One region of the Ochrobactrum sp. P6BSIII genome, then DNA from elsewhere that is predicted to be linked to it. Evidence: riboswitches for the same ligand, from Rfam matches in the RefSeq annotation. Region 1 holds a riboswitch; the other holds the start of a gene.

Evidence for each region. A riboswitch is a leader RNA that binds a small molecule or an ion and turns the genes downstream of it on or off. The one in region 1 is predicted to bind S-adenosylmethionine.
Region 2: linked by a shared signal. The riboswitch ahead of FHW00_RS10925 (O-succinylhomoserine sulfhydrylase) and the one ahead of metA (homoserine O-acetyltransferase MetA) in region 1 are both predicted to bind S-adenosylmethionine.

The regions. Positions count from the first base shown of each region.
Region 1 is NZ_JACGXB010000002.1:399,833-411,008, reverse strand. It holds gene FHW00_RS04250 (alpha-2-macroglobulin family protein) at 1-3,024, opposite strand, end outside; gene fdhA (formaldehyde dehydrogenase, glutathione-independent) at 3,414-4,604, shown strand; gene FHW00_RS04240 (DUF488 domain-containing protein) at 4,714-5,073, shown strand; gene FHW00_RS04235 (class I SAM-dependent methyltransferase) at 5,207-6,019, shown strand; gene FHW00_RS04230 (MarR family winged helix-turn-helix transcriptional regulator) at 6,024-6,473, opposite strand; gene FHW00_RS04225 (DUF899 domain-containing protein) at 6,567-7,295, shown strand; gene FHW00_RS04220 (VOC family protein) at 7,327-8,103, shown strand; SAM-I-IV-variant riboswitch at 8,412-8,521, shown strand; gene metA (homoserine O-acetyltransferase MetA) at 8,563-9,483, shown strand; gene FHW00_RS04210 (glycoside hydrolase family 25 protein) at 9,549-10,682, opposite strand; gene pdxR (MocR-like pyridoxine biosynthesis transcription factor PdxR) at 10,795-11,176, opposite strand, start outside.
Region 2 is NZ_JACGXB010000006.1:238,011-249,186, forward strand. It holds gene FHW00_RS10900 (MATE family efflux transporter) at 1-394, opposite strand, end outside; gene FHW00_RS10905 (CAP domain-containing protein) at 536-1,030, opposite strand; gene FHW00_RS10910 (DUF6460 domain-containing protein) at 1,120-1,386, opposite strand; gene FHW00_RS10915 (GlxA family transcriptional regulator) at 1,630-2,631, opposite strand; gene FHW00_RS10920 (2'-deoxycytidine 5'-triphosphate deaminase) at 2,704-3,795, opposite strand; SAM riboswitch at 3,989-4,068, shown strand; gene FHW00_RS10925 (O-succinylhomoserine sulfhydrylase) at 4,158-5,354, shown strand; gene apaG (Co2+/Mg2+ efflux protein ApaG) at 5,623-6,015, shown strand; gene FHW00_RS10935 (Hsp33 family molecular chaperone) at 6,104-7,138, opposite strand; gene argF (ornithine carbamoyltransferase) at 7,151-8,077, opposite strand; gene FHW00_RS10945 (aspartate aminotransferase family protein) at 8,080-9,291, opposite strand; gene FHW00_RS10950 (GcrA family cell cycle regulator) at 9,997-10,548, shown strand; gene FHW00_RS10955 (glycosyltransferase family 4 protein) at 10,674-11,176, opposite strand, start outside.

The DNA of each region.
Region 1 (11,176 bases):
GGTGACGTAAGCACCAGCGCCCCAGTTTTCGCCGACTGGAATGTCGATGGTTGCACCGTCAGCCGATACGCTCTCGCTGATGGTCGTCAGCAGCTTTTCCGCGCCGATGGTGATCAACAGCTCCCCGGCAAAACGCGGGCTGATTTTCAGCTTCGCGGTTTCACCGGCTGCGTAATGATCCTTGTCGAGCGCGATTTCGAGGCCATCCGGCGTTTCCGTCGAGGTCGCGGCCACATACCAGCCCGCGTCGAATTCGTAGCTTGAAGCCGGACCGGAAGCGTCGCCCGTCTCGATTTCAAGGCGATATCGACCCCAGTCGACCGGCTGGGTGATGCTCGCTTCCGCATCAGCCTTGAGGTCTATCTTGCCGGTTGCAACCGACTTGGTGAAGGTGACTGGCTCGTAGTTCCAGCTATTGCCGCTGCGATACCATTGGTAATTGCGCTCAACCTTCACAAGCGACCAGACGGCACCGTCAAGGTTCGTGCGGTTACCGTTGGCATCCGAAGCGATGAAGCTGAATTTCGCGGTGCCGCCTTGCGGTACTTCGTCACCGGAGAAATCCGGTCTGATGCCGATCATCGATCCTTGCGGACGAACGGCAAGGTCGAGCTTGCGTTCCACAGCACGACCACCGCTTTCGCGCATGCGGACGGTGACGGCTGCATTGATAAGACGGGTGGTGGATGGCAGGTCATCGATCACGACCGGGAAGGTCGCCTTGCCATCGTCGCCAACCTTGGGCAACTGATCCAGCGGAAGGCGGGTGGCTTCGCCCTGACCTTCATCGGCCAGACCGAAATAATAGCCTTTGAAACGGTCCCAGTCGCGCTTGGTCGAAAGCGTGACTTCGCCTTCGAGCGCCAATCCGGCGGCCGGTGCGCCATAGAGGAAGCGGCCATCGACGGTCACATTGGCAGCTTCGCCACTGGCGATTTCCGGCTTGTCCGATGTCAGGTCGAACTCAATGCGGTCTGGCACGAAATCTTCAACCAGGAACATTTGCGAGGCGACCGCCGGCTGCTTGGGGTCGGTGTAGATATTCAGGTTCCATGTGCCGCGCATGGCATTGGCGGCCAATGTCAGATCGACGGAATGTCCGCCTGCCTTGCTGCTGTCCGACACAAGGCGACGATCTTCCACGCCGTCTGGGCGCGTAAAGATGAAGGTCAGCGGCAGGTTGTCGACGGCGAGCGACGCATCATCTCGGGCAAGCGCTGCGGCATGGACTACTTCGCCTGCGCGATAGATGCCGCGTTCGGTCCAGGCATAAACGTCGAGCGCCTTGGGCGCTGCGCGCCCGGTGACACCGCGATCAGAAAGATCAAAGCCTGCACGCGCCATATCAAGGAAGACAAAATCATCTTCACCCTGATTGGCCATCAGCACCGCAGGAACCATGCCATCGGTGCCGCGCGTGAGACCTGCGGTAAAGGTGGCGCGACCGTCGCTATCGGTTGTCGCTTCGCCCAACACTTCGTTGTTGCGAGCCAGCAATGTCAGCTTGACGCCGGAAAGCGGCTCCGCCGTTTCGAGCGAACGCGCGAAGACATTGATGCCGTCCTGACCCGTATAGGTCGAAAGCCCGATATCCGACACAACGAACCACTGGGTCGCCTTGGTGTCATAGCTTTCGCCGCTTGCCTTGATCGGCTCAGCGGTCAGCACGTAGACGCCGGGCTTCCGCTGCGGCAGGGCTTCATCAATCGGGAAACTGGTGGTGACTTCCTTGTTCAGCTCTGCGGCGGCAGTGTCGATTTGGCCTTCCCAGACGGGAGCGCCCATCTGGTCAGAAATCGTGCTGACGTCATAGCCGTCGAGCTGACGCAGAAACTGGTAGCCGGACAAAAGCTGCGCCAGCGAACGGTCGCCGATGCGATAGAGCTTCACTTTGGCCGCGCTCATATTGACACTGACCAGTGGAATGCCGCGACGCGCCTTGGCAGGCAGCACAAAGCTGTCGCCGGTAAAGCGCACCGATGGAGCACGGTCCTGCACATAGACGGACAGGGTTACCGGTGCTGGCAGCGTCTCGCCAATAGCAGCGGGTAAACCGGCGCGGAAGGTGACGCTGTAGGTGCGGCCATGTTCCAGACCTTCGACGCAGATCTGGCGATCCTTGGCCTCAATAGCCTTGGGTGCGGCGCTGTCCAATGTCACGAAGCTGGAATAGTCGGTGCCGCTTTTGACCAGTTCTTCGGAAAACTGCGCGCAGATGCGCGGCGATGCATTGTCGTTATCGACACTGTGGTCGACGATGCGGAAACCCTTGCGGGCCTTTAGGTCTTCATAGGCGGCGCGGACCGAAGCCGAATTAACCAGATTGAGGCTCGCATCATAGGCCTGAAGGGCAGGGCGGGACAATTCGCGACGGTCAAGCGCCTCCGCCATCGCATTCAGTGCATTGGCGCGCGCGGCCTTGCTGCGCGAGGTCTGATAGCCGTTCCATGCTGCCGATGTGGCGTCGCGCTTGAACTTGGCGGTTTCTTCGCTGTTGGAAGGTTCTGTTGCCAAAGTGGCGAGAGCCAGACCGGTCCAGAGCGTGCTGTCGTCAGGCGAAGCGCCGGCTGCGGCAGCAAATTTCTCCATTGCCGTGCGCGGGTCGCTATTGGCGAGTGCGGAGGCAGCTTCGGCCTTCAGCGTGCTGAGGCCTTCGTTACTGTCCGCAGCCAGAATAGTGGTGCGGAAACGGCGGGCTTCATCGACAAGATTATCCGCGAAGAATGTAACGGCTGGTGGCGCGCCGATGTCGGCCTTGGCTGTGTCTTTGGTTGCACCCGATACAACCTTACCGGCAATGGAGCCGACCGAAGGATTGAGCTTGTTGAAATCGGTCTTGAGGAAGCACCATTTGACCTTCGGATTATAGGTGAAGGCTCGGCAGGCATTGTCACCGAGACAGGTGCTCTTGCATTGGTCCAGTGTCACGTTCTTCTGGGTCCGCAAGTCGAAGCCGAAATAATCGCTGTCTTCGGTGATTTCGATACGACGCGTTTCAGCGGCGTTCGACGGAGCGGGCGCCATGGCAAGCCCTGCGGTCAAACCAGTGATTGCAGCTAGCGTCAGGAAAACCTGTGCCCAAAGCGCACGACCCTGCTGCCGTTTGAAACCGTTAAGCATTTGCCTCTCCTTGCGATTTCGGTGCCCGACCACTGTCCCTTGGAAGAGCGGAAAGAATCTGCGCCATGTGAAGCTTGCGCACAACCCAGAGTCAAGTTGCTTTGCTAATATATACAATGTTCAATCATCATCACCCGTAATTATGACGGCTGTTCCGGCGCATCCGACAAGCGTGCTTTTGGCGTGCAAATTGAATGAGACGTGTCGCGATTGAGACTGAGCCTTGCGCCTATCGCCGTTACGTTTTCACTTTCTGACATCTTCGTTTGTTGTCCAACCTGGAGGAGGTAGACATGAGCAGGAACCGTGGCGTCGTCTATATGCGACCCGGAAAAGTCGAAGTACGTGACATCGAAGATCCGGTGCTGTCTGCACCCGATGGGAGGAAACTGGGTCACGGTGTCATTCTGAAAGTCATCTCGACCAATATATGCGGGTCGGACCAGCATATGGTGCGCGGACGCACGACGGCGATGCCCGGGCTTGTGCTTGGCCATGAGATTACCGGCGAAGTCATTGAGAAGGGTTCCGATGTCGAGATGCTCGAAGTCGGCGACATCGTTTCCGTGCCGTTCAATGTTGCCTGCGGCCGCTGCCGTTGCTGCAAGGAGCAGGACACCGGCGTCTGTCTGACTGTCAATCCATCACGCGCTGGCGGTGCGTATGGTTATGTCGATATGGGGGGCTGGATCGGCGGGCAGGCCCGCTACGTCATGGTGCCTTACGCCGATTTCAATCTGCTGAAATTCCCGGATCGTGACCGGGCGATGGAGAAGATCCGCGATCTCACCATGTTGTCGGATATTCTGCCGACCGGCTTTCACGGCGCGGTCAAGGCGGGTGTTGGTGTAGGCTCGGTGGTCTATGTGGCCGGTGCCGGACCAGTCGGGCTGGCAGCCGCAGCCTCGGCGCGTATTCTTGGCGCTGCCGTCGTGATGGTCGGAGACTTCAACAAGGAACGTCTGGACCATGCCCGCAAGGTCGGTTTTGAGCCGATTGATCTTTCCGCCAGCGACCGTCTGGGCGACATGATTGCGGAAGTCACCGGCAGCAATGAGGTGGACAGTGCCATTGACGCGGTGGGCTTCGAGGCTAGAGGCCATAGCGGCGGCGAACAGCCTGCTATCGTGCTGAATCAGATGATGGAAATCACGCGTCCTGCCGGTTCGGTTGGCATTCCGGGGCTCTACGTGACGGAAGATCCGGGTGCGGTGGATGGTGCGGCCAAGCAGGGCAGCCTGTCGCTTCGCTTCGGGCTCGGCTGGGCCAAAGCGCAGTCGTTCCATACGGGGCAGACGCCGGTTCTGAAATATAACCGGCAGTTGATGCAGGCGATCCTGCACGGCCGTCTGAACATCGCTGAAATCGTCAATGCGGAAGTCATTTCGCTTGAAGACGCAGCCGCTGGTTATGAGAGCTTCGACCAGGGCGTGGCGAAGAAGTTTGTGCTTGATCCGCACGGTATGCTCGGCAAGGCCGCGTAACCTTGCGAAACACAGAAGTGCTGCGCCCCCGCGCGGCGCTTCTGTTGTCGCCTATTCCGCGTCGCTACGCTAAAACACCAGGTGGTAGCGACGATGCGGAGATTTCAACATGACCGATATTCGCCTCAAACGGATCTATGAAGCGCCGTCAAGCGACGATGGTTATCGGGTTCTGGTCGATCGTGTCTGGCCGCGCGGCATGACCAAGGAAAAGGCCGCCATCGATCTCTGGGCAAAAGATATTGCCCCGTCCACCGATCTTCGCAAATGGTTCAATCATGATCCGGCAAAGTGGGACGAGTTTCAAAAGCGCTATTATGCCGAACTGCAAGATAAGTTGTCGGACCTCAAAGCACTGGTTGCCAAAGCCGGTGATGCGCCGCTGACATTACTCTACGGCGCTAAGGATGAGGAACACAATCAGGCCGTTGTGCTGTATGAATTCATACAGAAGATGCATCTCGATTAAATTATTAGATATTTCTGATATAGTATTGAATAGATGTCGAAAAATGTCATTCGTTATGAAGAATCATCGCTGATTTCAGATCGGCTGCTCTGTGATATAATCGCCCTCCGTCTATAGGATGCAGGCGACTGAGATGCTGGAAGCCGATAAAGTGTTCGCCGGTTCCATTCCGGAAAATTACGAGCGCTATATGGTGCCGTTAATTTTCGAGCGTTACGCTGCTGATATGGCCCAACGTGTGGTCAGTCTTTCCCCCGCAAACATTCTGGAAACCTGTGCCGGTACCGGTGCAGTCACGCGTGCTTTGGCACCGAGACTGGGCAGCGGCGCCCATTATATCGCAAGTGATCTGAACCAGCCGATGATTGCTTTTGCGGCCTCGCGGCAGCTGCCCGACAGCCGGATTGAATGGCGGCAGGCCGATGCTTTGGCATTGCCGTTTGAAGCTGCGCGTTTTGATGTGGTCTGCTGCCAGTTTGGTGCGATGTTTTTCCCCGACCGGATTGCCGGTTACCGGGAAGCGCGGCGCGTCCTGAAACCTGGTGGACGGCTTCTGTTCAGCGTCTGGGATCGTATCGAGGAGAACATCTTCGCGGATGACGTAACGCGTGCGCTTGCCGAGATATTTCCGCAGGATCCACCACGTTTTCTGGCGCGGACACCGCATGGCTATCACGACACGGCGCTTATCCGCAGGGAACTTGAGGAGGCAGGCTTCTCGAGTATCACGACCGAGACACGCGCCGAGCAAAGCTGTGCCTCGTCACCGCGCATCCCTGCCGTTGCTTACTGTCACGGAACTTTGCTTCGTCAGGAAATTGAAGCCAGAAATGCAGGCGGACTCACCCCAGCGACGGACTATGTGACCGAGGTGCTTTCCGAAAAGCATGGCAGCGGTGAAGTTTCTGCCAAAATTCAGGCGCATATCATTCAGGCTGTGGCGTGAAATCCTAGAACGAAAGCGCAATCAGATCGCTTCGGATTTGATCGCCATTGCCTTGCGAGAGGTTCTTTTCAATTTCCGCATGCGTGGAGGTCCAGATGGGAACTGCGGCAGCCAAGGCTGCCTTGCCATCCGGTGTCAGTTGCAGCAGGCGCTCGCGGCGGTCGGCAGGATTGACCAGTATTTCCACCCAGCCCTGTCTTTGCAGGGGCTTCAGCGCTGCGGTGAGGGTGGTCTGATCCATTGCCAGCAATTCAGCCACTGGTTTCATCGGCGGTGGCGCAGGCCGGTTGAGCGACATCATCAGGGAGAATTGCCCATTCGTCATGCCAACCGGACGAAGAGCTTCGTCAAAACGCCGCGCAAGCGCACGAGCCGCTCGCTGGACATGCAGGCAGAGGCAGGTGTCTCTGACCAAAAGGGTTGTTTCGAAAGGGACTTCAGGGACGTTTGACATGATCCATTAATATTGATATCAATGTAAATCGTCAAGCAAATATCCCGATATAAACTGGGCGTTTTACCATCCGGGGGGCGGAGGAGGACTTGCATCATGAATGAAGTCGTATCCCGCGAAGTCTGGCTTGAGGCGCGTCGCGCGCTTTTGGCCAGAGAAAAGGAAGCGACGCATCTTCGCGATCGCGTCAATCAGGAAAGACGGGCGCTGCCCTGGGTCAAGGTGGAGAAAGACTATGTCTTCGACACCCCGGCTGGGCGTCGAACACTGGCAGAGCTTTTTGACGGACGCAGTCAGCTGGTCGTCTATCATTTCATGTTCGGGCCGGAATGGGAGCAGGGCTGCGTTGGCTGTTCTTTCCTGGCAGATAATCTCGACGGTGCGCTGGCGCATCTCAACAATCATGATGTCACGCTTGTCGCTGTATCGCGTGGGCCTCTTGCAAAGCTGGAAGACTATAAGCGGCGCATGGGCTGGCATTTCCCATGGGTGTCATCTTATGGCGGCGATTTCAATTTTGACTTCCATGTGTCGTTCGACAAGGCCGAGATCGAAGAAGGGCGCGTTTTCTACAATTTCGACAGGCTGGCGCCAGAGCAGGCGCATGACGAACTGCCCGGCATGAGTGCCTTCATCAAGACTGATGACGGCACGATCTACCATACATATTCCAGCTATGCGCGTGGCATCGAGGAGTGGATCAGCACGCTGATGATCCTCGACCGTGCACCGAAAGGGCGTAACGAAGACAGCACGATGCACTTCGTGAAACGCCACGATGAATATGCTGCGCCAGCGGCAAAGCACAGCTGCTGTAGCTGAACGCTGAATTCAAATTCTGGGAGGAATGACAATGAATAACGGAGCATCACCGTTCGTCTGGTACGAACTCATGACCGAAGATGCCACTGAGGCCGCAAATTTTTACGGCAAGGTCGTCGGTTGGAATACCAAGGATTCGGGCGTCCCCGGTGTGAATTATACCCTGCTGGAAGCGCCCGGTTGTGCAGTCGCCGGTATGATGGCGCTGTCCGATATGCCAAGCGGAGATTGCGGCGCAAAGCCCGGCTGGCTCGGTTATATCGGTGTGGCCGATGTGGACGCAATGTCTGAGAAGGTTATCGCCGCGGGCGGTAAGATCCTTCAATCGGCTTATGATATTCCAACCGTTGGGCGGTTTGCCATCGTGGCGGACCCGCAGGGTTCAGTCTTTGCGCTTTTCGAGCCGAAAGACCCGCCAGAACCACCAGCCGATTTTGGTTCGCGCAAGGTGGGTCATCCCGGTTGGCATGAGCTTTATGCCAAGAACGGCGAGGAAGTCTTTGGCTTCTATGAGAAAGTGTTTGGCTGGAAGCTCGCACGCGATTTCGATATGGGCGGTATGGGCAAATACAAGATCTTCAGCGTAAACGGTGCGGATACAGGCGGCATCATGACGGCTCCGCCGAATGTGCCGCAGGGCTGGGGCTTTTACTTCATGGTGGATGGAACGAACGCCGCTGCCGAACGCGTCAAATCGCAGGGTGGCAAGGTTACATTCGGGCCGACCGAAGTGCCGAATGGCGAGTGGATCATCCAGTGTCTTGATCCGAAAGGCGTGGCTTTTTCACTGGTTTCAGCGACACAATAAAGATCGTGCGCGAAAGCGCATGAAACATTCAGAACGGCAGACGGCTTCTGGTTCTAAATCAGAAGTCGTCTTCGTGATGATAATGGCGCAGATAGGCGAATGCTGTTCCCACCAAAATCGGCAGAAGCAAGATTCCCGTCCAGAATATGATATTGCTCATTTTCTCCCTCCCTGTTGCCCTCAAACCGAAACGATAGCCTGAGACAGTATGCGGGCACTTCGAATAACGCAGAAAGCGGACATTTGTTCCAGTCAGCATCGCTTGCACGTAAAGCTATTGCCATAACGTCCGCGTTTGAGTAGAAGTGCGAATACATCAAGAGTTGGGGAGACGCCCAACGCCAACCTGCCGCTCCGGGCAAGGTGGTACTCCCTGACAAGGGAGGATGTGGCCAAACCGGCAACTATGCGGATAAAGCCACTCGCGTCTACCTGACAGAACTAGGGACCGACGCGATCATGCCGATAAAAATTCCTGACGATCTGCCAGCAACCAGTGTTCTCCAGGCCGAGGGCGTTATGGTCATGCGCGAGGCGGATGCCGTGCGTCAGGACATACGGCCCTTGCGCATCGGCCTGCTCAATCTTATGCCCAACAAGGCGACCACGGAAACGCAGATCGCACGCCTGCTGGGCGCGACGCCGCTTCAGGTGGAACTGACACTGGTGCGCATAACCAATCACGTCGCGCGCCATACCTCCGCCGATCACATGCTGTCTTTCTACCGCCCGTGGGAAGATGTGCGTGACGAGCGCTTCGATGGATTCGTGATCACCGGTGCGCCGGTGGAACGCTTGAACTTCGAAGACGTAACCTATTGGGATGAGTTGCAGCGTGTTTTCGACTGGACGCAGACCCATGTGCATCGCTCGCTGAACATCTGCTGGTCGGCGCAGGCCGCCGTTCATCATTTCCATGGCATGGGCAAGTATGAACTGCCGGCCAAGGCATCGGGCGTCTACAGCCAGCAGAATCTTGCGCCAGCATCGCCCTATCTGCGCGGTTTCTCGGATGATTTCACCATTCCGGTTTCACGCTGGACGGAAGTGCGCAAGGAGGACATTCCGCAGAATAGTGGTTTGAATGTTCTCGTCGATAGCGCTGAATCCGGCCTTTGTCTGCTGGAAGATCCAAACCATCGCGCGCTGCATATGTTCAACCATGTCGAATATGACACCACGTCGCTGGCTGACGAATATTTCCGCGATATCCAGGGCGAGCCAGAAACGAAGGTGCCTGCGAATTATTTCCCGGAAGATGATGCCACGCGCCCGCCGCAAAATCGCTGGCGCGGCCACGCGCATCTCCTGTTCGGCAACTGGATCAATGAGATTTACCAGTCAACGCCGTATGATCTGGAAAATATCGGCAAGAAGTGAGTGCCGCTGAATAAAGAAAACCCCGGAATGGAAGTTCCGGGGTTTTTGTTTGGGATGAAGCGAACTCAGCTGCCGACTCTGTCGAGCCAGCGATGCCATTCGGCTTCCGAACCATGGAACACGTTCAGGTCGATCTTGTTGCTCACGCCCTGAGACAGACCCGATCCGGAATATTGCCAGAACAGCCATGGGCGGCCCGGATAGACCTTGGATGGGTGCTGGGCGACAGCGCGCAACCAGAACGGATAGTCGTTGAACGCGCCTCTCAGATTGTCGTCATAGAAATCCGGTGCGGTATAGATGACCGGGCGCTTGCCGTAGTGGCGCTCAAGCTTGTCCATGAAGACTTGCATCTTCTCGCGCACCTGTTGCGGCGAAGGACGGCGGCGGCAGGCGGAATCACCATTCCATTCCACGTCGATCACCGGCGGTAGCGCATCAGGATCCTTCGGCACATTGCGGATGAACCAATCGGCCTGCTCGCTGGCGACACGGCACCAGTAGAAAAAGTGATAAGCGCCGCGCTTGATTCCAGCTTCCTTGGCCTCACGCCAGTTTTTGCGGAACATCGGGTCGAGATGGTCGCCACCATCGGTCGCCTTGATATAGGCAAAGTTCGCGCCTTGCGTGCGCAGCTTTGGCCAGTCGATATCGCCCTGCCAGCGCGAGACGTCAACGCCGTGAACTGCGAGCTTGCGCGGTGACGCACGGCCAAAATTGATCGGCTTTGCATCACGGAAGCGGTGGCTATAAATTCTGGAGCGGTCCTGTGCCGTACGGGCTTGCGGTTCCAGACGCACTGCCGGATAGGCCGCGACCTGCGGTGCAGGTACACGCGGCGCTGCCGCTTGCGGAGCTGGGGCTGGTATCTGCGCGACGGGGCGCTCCTGCAAGGGCGCGCGCGGTTGCGGCGCAACGGGTGCAGGCGGTTGAACCTTGAACGGTCCGCCATCAGGAACAGGTCCGGCCCAGGCGAGCACTTCTTCTTGCGGGGGAAGCGGCTGTGCACGCGGCGCGCTTGCCGTTTCGGTTACGGCTGCGGGCGGAACTGGCCTCACAACAGAACTGGTCATCTCCGCCGAGGGTTTCGGCTGGAGCATGATGCTGTCGATGCCGGAACTCGATGTGCAGCCCGACAGGGCGGCGCAAGCGAGCGCAATGGCAGACACGACCAAAAAACGCGAAGGCGAAGAACGCATGGGCACCCGTACTCAAAACAAATGGGCTGCAACGCTCTTCCGAGTCATTGCTTTGTTTAGAGTAGCGGCAAAAACTGAATCCAAAGTTTACGAAAGTGCTAACGCACGCGGTTCAAATTGAGCTTTCGAGGACTTTTATCAATGCTGTTGCAGATTTCTCCAGATGGGCTTCATCAAAACCTGAGAAACCGAGGAGAAGTCCCTGTCGCGGCAGGAAAAACCTGTAGAGCGGGGAGAGCGGTTGAACGTTAATCCCGGATTCTGCAAGTTTTTCTACAAGTGCCACATCATTTTGGTTGTCGGAAAGCGCGAGCAGCAGGGTCAGGCCCGCAGGCGGCGCTTCGATCCTGAAAAGTGCCGGTTCACCGGGCGACAATGCCGCGATGAGCTTGTTGCGACGGGACGCATAGAGACGACGCATTCTCCGGATGTGCTGGGCGAAGGCGCCGGTTTCGATGAATTGCGCCAGCGTCGGTTGAGCGAGAAGCGACGGC
Region 2 (11,176 bases), on a different contig from region 1:
TTGTCGGATGCATGAAGCTCGAGGCCGCCGCCAGTGTCAGCGGCAGTGTCAGGATCATCAGCACGCCAGCTGCGACAGCGATGATGATGGCGCGCCAGAAGATCGCCTGTTCTTCGACGGCGTCTTCAGCACCCATGGCCTGCGCCACCAGACCGGTGGTGCCGGAGCGCAGGAAATTGAACATGGATAGCAGGAAGTCGAAGACCAGCGCGCCGATGGCCAATCCGCCGATCAGCTCGGCCTTGCCCACTTGGCCGACCACGCCCATATCGACGAGGCCCAGAAGCGGCGTCGTGACGGCGGCAAGTGTCATGGGAATAGCGATCAGCATGACCATGCGATGCGTCACATCGAACGGCCTCGTAACGCTTCCAACGCGCTGCGACTGATCCATAGTCAACTGTCCCCGAATTCATGCCTGTTGTTCGAGAACGTCTACTCTGGAATCGCTCGAAACTACAGAAAATTCGGCCAATAGATTGTCGCAGCTCCTGACAGCTATCTGTCAGGAGAAATCACGAGCTGCACTGCAGTGTCAGAGGCCCAGCATCATCGCCCAATAAATCCGATTGGGCTTGTTTTCCGGCGTTGCCCAGGCAAGGCCGTAATGGCTGAATGTGGGATCGAGCATATTCTTGCGATGGCCGGGCGATTTCATCCAGGCATCGAATACCGCCTCGGTGCTCGACTGGCCGGATGCGACGTTTTCAGCCGCTGGCCCGCGAATGCCCGCCTGACGCAACCGCGCAACGAACCCATTGCCCCAGCCCACGCTGTGGCCGATCTTGCCATAGCTTGCCATGCGCTTTGCTTGATAAAGCGCAGCCTGTTCCAGCTTGGAGTCGGTCGCCATCATCGAAAGGCCATGTGACTTGCGGATGGCGTTGAAAAGCCCGGTGGGATCGCCGGCGCTCACCACATTCGTCGCCGCTTCCGCCGCACCGAACGGCAAGGCGGAGAGCGAAACCGCACCCCCGGCCAGCACCAGAAAGCCACGCCGGGAAAGCATAAATCCTTGTTTTTGCTGCATCGTCCGAATGTCTTTATTTGCCGCATTGTCCAACGCAAAACCGCTTCGCACTTTTGCTGGAAATGCTCCTAACCTGCTGCCAATATCTGCTATTTGCGATAGCTGAGGATACGGAGCAAAATAAAGGCAGGGATGACAACGGCTGCGCCCAAAATGAGATAATCCGCAAAACGGGCAACAGCGGAGAAGCCCATATTCCACAGGCGCAGGAAGAAATCGCGAATGCCCCACAGAATGTCATAGGGCGTCCAGTGGAACGCGCTCATGACAACGCCGACCACCAGCGAGATCAGCACCAGCTTGACAATGATGCGAGCAGGCGTATCGCCAAGAAAACGGTTTACACCATCAGACATGCAACTCTCCTGCGTCTCGATTGCCGCCATGCGGACAGATTCATCGCGCAAGACATAGGCTGTGATGATGACATCCGCAAGTTTTCAGCGTCTGAACCTAGAGAGCCTGAATCAAAAAGCGGCATGTGTGCGAAAAAATGGTGATTTTCGAGTACCAGAGCGCAGCGTACTTAAAGGTAGGTGAGCACCGGAACGTAGAAAATTGCCATTTGCAGCCACACAGGGCGACTTTTGGAACAGGCTCTATCTTTGCTTACGATAATCGCGTGGAGCCTTCTGCTTCTGGCGCGAGAAGGACCGGTTCATGCTGCGCGTATCGGTAAAGCCGCTGGCGACGGCCACTTCCAGAAGCGACAATCCTGTTTCGGCCAGCAGTTCCTTTGCCTTCTTGACGCGCAATTCTTCGCGCACTTCGAAGGCCGTGCGTTCCAGCGCCAGCCGGAAGCCGCGCTCCATTTGCCGCACCGAGATGCCAAGCCTGCGCGCCACATCGATCATCGGCACCGGGTCTTCCAGCGTTTCCTCGAAAATGCGGATGGCCTTGCGGATCATCGGCGAGCGCACGCCGTTGAAGCTGAGCGCGGGCTGTTCGGAACGAACCAGCTCGTAAGGGATCATCAGGATCGACGCACTCTTGCGCGCCAATTCTTCGGAAATCTCGTTCTGGATGATCGAGAGAGCCAGCGACGCCGCTCCCAGTCCGCCCGCGCAGGTATAGTGCCGTCCGCTGCGGTGGAAAAGGCTGGTCGTGTCGGCGGTATAGCCGTCGAACAGGTCGAGAAAATCGTCGCGGTGGAACCAGTTCACACAGCAATTGCGGTCTTCGAGCAGGCTGCCCTCGGCAAGCAGGAAAGCGGCGGTGCAAAGCCCCACAACGGTCTTGCCGCGCTTGTCGGCGCGCTTGATGAGATCGATCAATGCCTGCTGGCGTGGCCGATACTGGGCAAGCACCCCACCGACGACGGCGACATAATCGCATTCGTCGAGTTCGCCGATGGGAGCCGTCGGCTCGATCACCATGCCGGAGCTGGACGCAACCGGATCGCCGGACAGCGTACAGATTTTCCAGGCGCAACGGATCTGGCGGCTCTTGTCACGATCATCGGCAGCCAGACGGAAGGGATCGAGGAACAGGCTCAGCGCCGTCAGCGTAAAACCCGGCAGCGCGACAATGCCAACCGACAGCCTGCGTGGCTGAGCTTCGCCTTGCGCGTTTTGTAAATCCGGCCTTCGGCTTGTATCCAATCCCGTTCCGTTTGCCACGTCAGTCGCTCTCCTCCGCCCTTGTCACATATCTGCGCGGAGTTACTCGTGCCGTCAACGAAAATGCTTGGAAAGCTTCAACTGCTGCGCCTGATAGTTGGAACCAAGATCGGTGCCGTAAAGCGCCTTCGGGCGGTTCAGCATATGCTCATAGACAAGGCGACCGACGATCTGGCCATGTTCCAGAATGAACGGCACTTCATGGCTGCGCACTTCGAGAACCGCGCGGCTGCCCGTGCCGCCAGCAGCACTATGGCCGAAGCCCGGATCGAAGAAGCCCGCATAATGAACGCGGAACTCACCGACCAGCGGATCGAAAGGCGTCATCTCTGCGGCGTAGAGCGGCGGCACATGCACGGCTTCACGCGAGACGAGGATATAGAATTCATCCGGGTCGAGCACCAGTTCGCGTGCGCCGCGATCATAGATCGGCTCCCAGAAATCGAGCACATCATTGGCGGCGCGCTTGTCCACATCGACAACGGCCGTGTGATGCTTGCCGCGATAGCCGATCAGCCTGTCCGGACCACCGGAAAGATCGACGGAGAGCGCAATGCCACCGCCGGAAATATTCGGCATTTCAGCAGCCACCAGCATCTCGGAATCGTGCAGCGCGGCGAGTTCCGCCTCATCCAGCTGGGCACGGCCCTTGCGGAAGCGGATCTGCGACAGGCGCGAACCGGTGCGCGCAACAATCGGGAAGGTGCGCGGGCTGACTTCCAGATAAAGCGGCCCCTTGTAACCGGCAGGCACCTTGTCGAATTCCTGCGCGCCATCAACAATCACGCGGGTGAAGATATCGAGACGACCGGTCGAGCTTTTCGGATTGGCGGAAGCCGACAGTTCCGGCGACAGCGAAAGGCTTTCCAACAACGGCACGATATAGACGCAGCCGGTTTCGAGAACCGCGCCTGCGGTCAGGTCGATCTCATGCAGCTTGAGGCGCTCGAGTTTGTCGATGACCGGCGTGCCCGGACCCGGCATGAAGGAGGCGCGCACGCGATAGGCCTTTGCGCCAAGGCGAAGATCGAGGCTCGCAGGCTGGATCTGGTCGGCATCCAATGGGCGCGGCGAAGCCAGCAAACCGCTTTCGAACAGCGCACCGATATCCGCATCCGCCAGAATTCCCGCATCTCTTTGCGCCATCGACCTCGTACTCCATAGTCTGAGCAATTCTTCAAAAGACCTTTGACCACTCAAAGGCCCGATGCCAACCCTTCGCGCCCGGAGAAACGGGGTTTTCCGCAGGAATCGAACTCAATTGCAAACCAACGAGGCAGGCTTTTCCGCGAATCTGGTTCTTCTAGCATTGACGACCTTGCACAACAGGCATAAGGAAAATGTGTTCCGTGGTGATTTGGCCGGCCGGCTTGCAGCCACGTTAAAGAATTCGCTAAAAAGGGCCGCGGTTCGTTACCGGCCTTTTGGGCCGGTTTTTTATTGGCCGCCGAGATGCCACTAAACGCTTTTGGGCGTCCCGGCCGACCAGCTTTTGACAGGTTGGAAAAATGACGACTGAGACTACCCGCAAGTTCCGCCCCGCGACACAGCTCGTGCATGCCGGTTCGCTCCGCTCCGGTTTCGCCGAAATGTCGGAAGCGATGTTCCTCACGCAGGGTTTCCTCTACCCCGATGCCGAAGCCGCCGAAGCGCGCTTCAAGGGCGAAAATCCGGGTTTCATCTATTCGCGTTATGCCAACCCCACCACGGACATGTTCGAAAAGCGCATGTGCGCACTGGAAGGCGCCGAGGAAGGCCGTGCCACGGCTTCCGGCATGGCTGCTGTCGCCGCCGCCATTCTGTGTCAGGTGCAGGCGGGTGATCATGTGATTTCCGCGCGCGCCGTATTCGGCTCGTGTCGTTATATCGTCGAGACCCTGCTGCCGCGCTATGGCGTGGAAATCTCGATCGTCGACGGCTCGGATATCGCAAACTGGAAAGCCGCCGTTCGCCCGAACACCAAGGTGATGTTCCTCGAAAGCCCGTCGAACCCGACGCTCGAAATCATCGACATCGCCGCCGTGGCCCAGGTGGCCAATGAAGCCGGTGCGAAGCTCATCGTCGACAATGTCTTCGCGACCCCGCTTTACCAGAAGCCGCTGGAGCTTGGCGCGCATATCGTCGTCTATTCGACCACCAAGCATATTGACGGTCAGGGCCGCTGCCTTGGCGGCATCGTGCTGTCGGACCGCGAATGGGTCGAGAACACGCTTCAGGACTATTATCGCCACACCGGTCCCGGTATGAGCCCGTTCAATGCATGGATCATGCTGAAGGGTCTGGAAACGCTGTCCGTGCGCGTGCGCCAGATGACGCAGTCGGCGGCTGCCGTTGCCGATGTTCTCGCAGGCAAGCCGGGCGTCAAGCGCGTCATCTATCCGGGCCGCGCCGACCATCCGCAGGCGGATATCATCGCCAAGCAGATGACCGGCGGTTCGACCCTGATTGCGCTGGAACTGGAAGGCGGCAAGGAAGCCGCGTTCAAGTTCGAAAATGCGCTGCAGGTGTTCAGCATCTCCAACAATCTGGGTGACGCCAAGAGCCTGATCACCCATCCGGCCACCACGACGCACAAGAACCTCAGCGATGAGGCCAAGGCCGAGCTGGGCATTTCCGATGGCGTGCTGCGCATTTCGGTCGGCCTTGAAGATACCGACGATCTCATGGAAGACGTCGAAGAAGCGCTGAAGGCAGCGGTTCGCTAAATACAGACAAGTGATTATCCGGCTCAATGGAATCGGGCCGGATAATCAGCTCGATTTCTGTCCATTTTCATCCTGAAGCATCTCGGGATCATGCAAAAGACGGTGTTTCGTCTTAAAAAATGTGACCTTTTCGCTGCAATCCCCCGCAAGAACGATCCAAACGCAGAAAATCTACCTCGCTGACCCTGTCCAGATTACCGCTTCGCGTTGACCTCCAACGCAACTTTGGCGATAGGTGGACATCAGGCACATGATAAAGGCGGATGCGATGTATAGGGCGGTGACGCAGGGGATCGAAATAACGGTTGAGCCGTTTTATCTGGAAGAAGAGTCGGCTCCCGAAGACAATCGCTATGTCTGGGGCTATCGCATTACAATCGCCAATAATTCGTCCGACACGGTGCAGCTGCGCTCGCGCTACTGGCAGATTACCGACGCCAATGGCCGCGTCGAGGAAGTGCGCGGAGCCGGTGTCGTGGGCGAACAGCCCGTTCTCGATCCGGGTGACTCGTTCCAGTATTCGTCTGGCTGCCCGCTGACCACATCGTCCGGCGTGATGGTTGGCCGTTATCAGATGCAAAACCCGACCGGCAACACATTCGAAGTGGATATTCCGGCTTTCTCGCTGGATGTGCCCGAGCAGCGCCGCACGCTGAATTAAGCCAAGCCGAGCCGCAACTGCACCACAAGACGTAAAAAAGCCGGGGCGGCTCTCCTGAACCGCCCCGGCTTTTCATTATTCTCATTTATTACTTCGCAAACAGCGCGGGATCGAACTCGTAGCTCGTTGAGCAGAATTCGCAGGTCACCGAAACCTTGCCGTTCTCGATGCTGTCCTGAATTTCCTCGGCGGTGAAACCAGCGAGAACACCCTGGATTTTCTCACGCGAGCAGGAGCATTCATCCACCACCTTGATGGCGTTGAAAACGCGCACGCCGCGTTCATGGAACAGGCGATAGAGCAGCCGCTCAGAGCCAATCGTCGGATCGGTCAGTTCCGAGCTTTCGATGGTTCCAACCAGCGACCGCGCCTCATCCCAGGCGTCATCCACCGGATGATGCACGGCTTCATTGTCGTCGCCGTCCCCGCCCGGCAGATCGGGAATGCGCGCGCGCAGTTCCGATTCCGGCAGGAACTGGATGATCAGTCCGCCAGCGCGCCATTGTTCGACGAGCTTGCCATCGGCACCCCGTTCGACCAGCTTGGCGACGCTGAGCTTCAGATCGGTCGGGATCTGTTCCGACTGGCGGAAATAAGTCGTCGCGATTTCTTCCAGCGTCGAGCCGTCAAGCGCCACGATGCCCTGATAGCGCTGCATATAGGCGCCCTGATCCACCGTGAAGGCCAGCGTGCCGCGACCGAGCAGCTCTTCCGGCTCTGTCTTGCCAGCGGCAATGGCGTCTTTCAGACGCTCATCATCAAAACGCGCATAGGCGCGCACAGCATGCGGCGTGCTGAAATCCACCACCAGCATGTCCACCGGACCGTCGGACTGGGTCTGGAAGATGAACTTGCCTTCGAATTTGAGCGAAGTGCCGAGCAAAACGGTCAGAACCGTCGCCTCAGCCAGCAGGCGGGCCACTTCCTCGGGATATTTATGCCGTTTCAGAATGGCGTCGATGCTCGTGCCAAGCTGAACCGCGCGACCGCGCACATCAAGCCCTTCCACCTGGAAGGGCACGACCGCATTGTCGCCTGCAAAGCCGAAATCACCCAGATCGAGCTTGGGACCCGACTGGCCGTTTTCGGCTTCGATATGAATGTTGCTGGTATCCTCAGCCACAGAAAACTCCAATCACGCGCCTTGCAGGCACCAGGCCAGAATGGCCTTCTGGGCGTGGAGCCTGTTTTCGGCTTCGTCGAACACGACCGATTGCGGCCCGTCGATCACTTCGTTGGTCACTTCCTCCCCGCGATGCGCAGGCAGGCAATGCATGAAGAGCGCCTTCGGATCAGCTTGCGCCATCAGCCTCGCATTGACCTGATAGGGCATGAACACATTGTGTCCACGGGCGCGGTCTTCCTGTCCCATCGAAACCCAGGTGTCGGTCACGATGCAATCCACACCGCTTGCCGCTTTCTCCGGGTCTGTCGTGGACATGATGTCCGCACCGTGCGCCCTGGCCCAGTCAATAAAGTGCTGGTTTGGCTCGCTGCCTTCCGGCGTCGCGATATTGACGTTGAAGTCAAACCGCGCCGCGGCTTCCACAAGCGAATGCAGGACGTTGTTGCCGTCCCCCATCCAGGCAAAGGTTTTGCCTTTGATCGAGCCGCGATGTTCCTCATATGTAAGAACGTCGGCCATGATCTGACAAGGGTGGGTGTCGTCGGTCAATGCATTAATGACCGGAACGGTCGCATATTCGGCCAGTTCCAGCATGCGGTCATGCGATGTGGTGCGGATCATGATCGCATCCACATAGCGCGACAGGACCTTCGCCGTATCGGCGATGGTCTCGCTGCGGCCGAGCTGCATTTCCGAGCCCGTGAGCATCAGCGTTTCACCGCCGAGCTGGCGCATGCCGACATCGAACGACACGCGGGTGCGTGTCGACGGCTTTTCGAAAATCATCGCCAGCACCTTGCCGGCAAATGGCTTTTCAATCTCGCCCGCCTTCAGGCGCGCCTTGCGCACCTTTGCATCCTCAAGGATGGAGCGCAATTCGCTTCCCGGGACGGAAGACAGATCGAGGAAGTGCTTGATACCGTTATCCTGAGCCATGATTACGCCGTCTTGCTGATCGGATTTGCGACGGAAAGCCGTTCCACGGCCATTTCGATGCGGTTCAGCGCCTCACGGGCTTCTTCCGGCGTCGTGACCAGCGGCGGCAGCAGACGGACGACATTGTCGCCAGCGCCAACGCTCAGGAAATGCTCGTCACGCAGCGCCTGAATGAGCGTGGTGTTCGGAACAACGCACTTGATGCCCATCAGAAGACCGCGACCGCGAACTTCGGAAACCACATTCGGGAACCGGTCGATGATCGAGGCAAGGCCCTGCTTCATGACAAGCGCGGTGGCCTGAACATTTTCCAGGAAACCGTCAGACAGCACGACGTCCAGCACGGCATTGCCGACAGCCATGGCAAGCGGATTGCCGCCATAGGTCGTGCCATGCACACCGGCAACCATGCCCTTGGCGGCTTCAGCCGTCGCAAGGCAGGCGCCAACCGGGAAACCGCCGCCAATACCCTTGGCCACAGCCATGATGTCCGGCGTGACGCCTGACCATTCATGGGCAAACAGCTTGCCGGTACGGCCAACGCCGGTCTGGACTTCGTCGAGGATCAAAAGCAGGCCCTTGTCGTCACAGATCTGACGGATAAGGCGCATGAATTCTTCCGGGAAACCACGCAGACCGCCCTCGCCCTGCACGGGCTCAAGCAGAATACCGGCGGTTTCATCGGTAATAGCAGCGCGCAAGGCAGCCTCGTCGCCGAACGGCACCTGATCGAAGCCTTCGACCTTCGGGCCGAAACCTTCGAGATACTTGGCCTGACCACCGGCAGCGATGGTCGCAAGCGTGCGGCCATGGAACGCGCCTTCAAAGGTGATGATCCGGAAACGCTCCGGATGGCCGTTCGCGAAATGATAGCGACGCGCGGTCTTGATCGCGCATTCAAGCGCTTCCGCGCCGGAATTGGTGAAGAAAACCTTGTCGGCAAATGTGTTGTCGACCAGACGCTGGCCGAGCTTTTCCTGTCCGGGAACTTCATAAAGATTGGACAGATGCCACAGCTTTTCAGCCTGATTTTTCAAGGCTTCGACCAGATGTGGATGCGAATGGCCAAGGGAGTTCACCGCGATGCCAGCCGCAAAATCGAGATAGCGCTCGCCGGTTTCGGTGATCAGCCAGATGCCCTCACCTCGCTCGAAGCGCAGAGCCGCACGATTATAGGTGTCGTAAAGCGGTTGCACGGTCGTAGCGTCGGTCATTGCAATCAGGCCTCCATAAGCCCTTCTAAATGCTGCATATCCGAGGAAAACGGACTGTCAGCCTTTGCCATTTTGAGCGATAACGCGACCCTCTCTCCGGCCGGTCATCACAGGATTGCAGCAGGTGGATCATGCGCCTCGCGCGTGAAAAGCCTGCCGAAATAAAAAGCCGCCCACCGGGCGGCACAATTATTCATGGGCGTATATTGGCGCTCGCGAAAAAAATGTCAATCAAACTAAGCCCGGATTGTCGCTCATCTTTGCGCATGAGTTCATGCATTTTATGTCCGCACGTCTGAGCTTTGCCTAAGCTTTGCCCAAGCCTTGCATGATGGGCATATCAGACTTTCCGCAACAATTCGGCAAGCGGGGTAGCGCGACCGTCGCACGCCCTATATATAGTGCCCAGTTTCCACGACAGGGTTCGTGCGGCGGCTTCTCTCTCCCAGGTGTTCAAAAATGCACCACAGGACCAAAGAAAAACCGTCTTTGCCACCCAAGTTGGGGAAAACCCTAAAAATGGAATCTGCCTGACAGGGCTATCCCTTGTCATGGAGTCATCCGGTAATGTAGTTTCTCTTTAAAGAAAAAAGCTACATTTCGTGCGGCGGACCTAGTCACCCGGATAGATATGGTGTTTGCGCCTGGAGCAATCCGGGAACACTGGTGGATTCCGGATAACGAAAATGATTGGAGCCCAGGGCGATGAACTGGACAGACGAACGCGTTGAACTACTGAAGAAACTGTGGAGCGAAGGCTTGAGCGCAAGCCAGATCGCTGCACAGCTTGGCGGCGTCAGCCGCAATGCAGTGATCGGCAAAGTGCACCGTCTGAAGCTTTCAGGTCGCGGTAAGACGACGACCGCTGCTCCACGCAGCAAGAAAGTGAATACGGTTGCAGCAGCGCCGCGTCCTGTGACGCAGCATACGGGCGGCAGCACGCATACCACCCATACGACGACGATGCGCACGGCAACCGTTACCAAGACGGTCGGCGCAACGGCGCTGCAGATGGAATATGCTGCTGAAGTGGTGACCGAGACCGTCATCAAGCCGGCTTCGGATGTGGTGGTGCCTATTTCGCGCCGCCTCACCCTGTTGCAGCTGAGCGAACGCACCTGCAAGTGGCCGATCGGCGATCCGCTGAACGAAGATTTCCACTTCTGCGGCAGTGAATCCTGCGAATCCAGCCCTTATTGCAAGTACCACTCCCGTATGGCTTTCCAGCCAACGGCAGAACGGCGCCGGGCACGCTGATCTAAGGGAATAGGTGAGTAAGGGAATAACGGAATAAGGGAGTATGTCTGACGATATCGTCGGCAGCTCCCTTTTTCTTTGCCCGCACCTATTCCGATCACATACTGCCCTACTGCCCTACTGCCCTACTCACTTACTCCCCTATTCCCCTCCTCATAAACCTTCAGCGTCCGGTCCGCGATGCCGTCCCAGCTATAGTCGCGGGCGATCCAGTCGATGAGTTGCTGCGACTGTTCAGCCGTCAGCGGGTTATCGGTCTTGCGGCGCAGCGCGTTTTTCAGCGCGTCGATATCGCCGAGCGGGAAATAATCGTCGTCGGGCAGTCCGACTTCCATATTGGCTGTGATGTCGCTGGCCAGCACATTGAGCCCGTAGCCCATGGCCTCCAGAAGTGCGATGGGCATGCCTTCGTGGCTCGATGGCAGCACGAAAAGCCCCGCCTGACTGAAAAGCGCAGATAATTCCTCACCCTGCAATGCGCCGGTCAGCACCACGCCCGGCACGGCCTCGGCGCGGGCGCGAACCTCTCCGGCATAGTCGGCGGTGTATTCAGCCGAGCCGATCAGGGCCAGTTTCAGCGATGGATCGGAGAGCTTGGCAAAGGCTTCGATCAGATCGAGCTGACGCT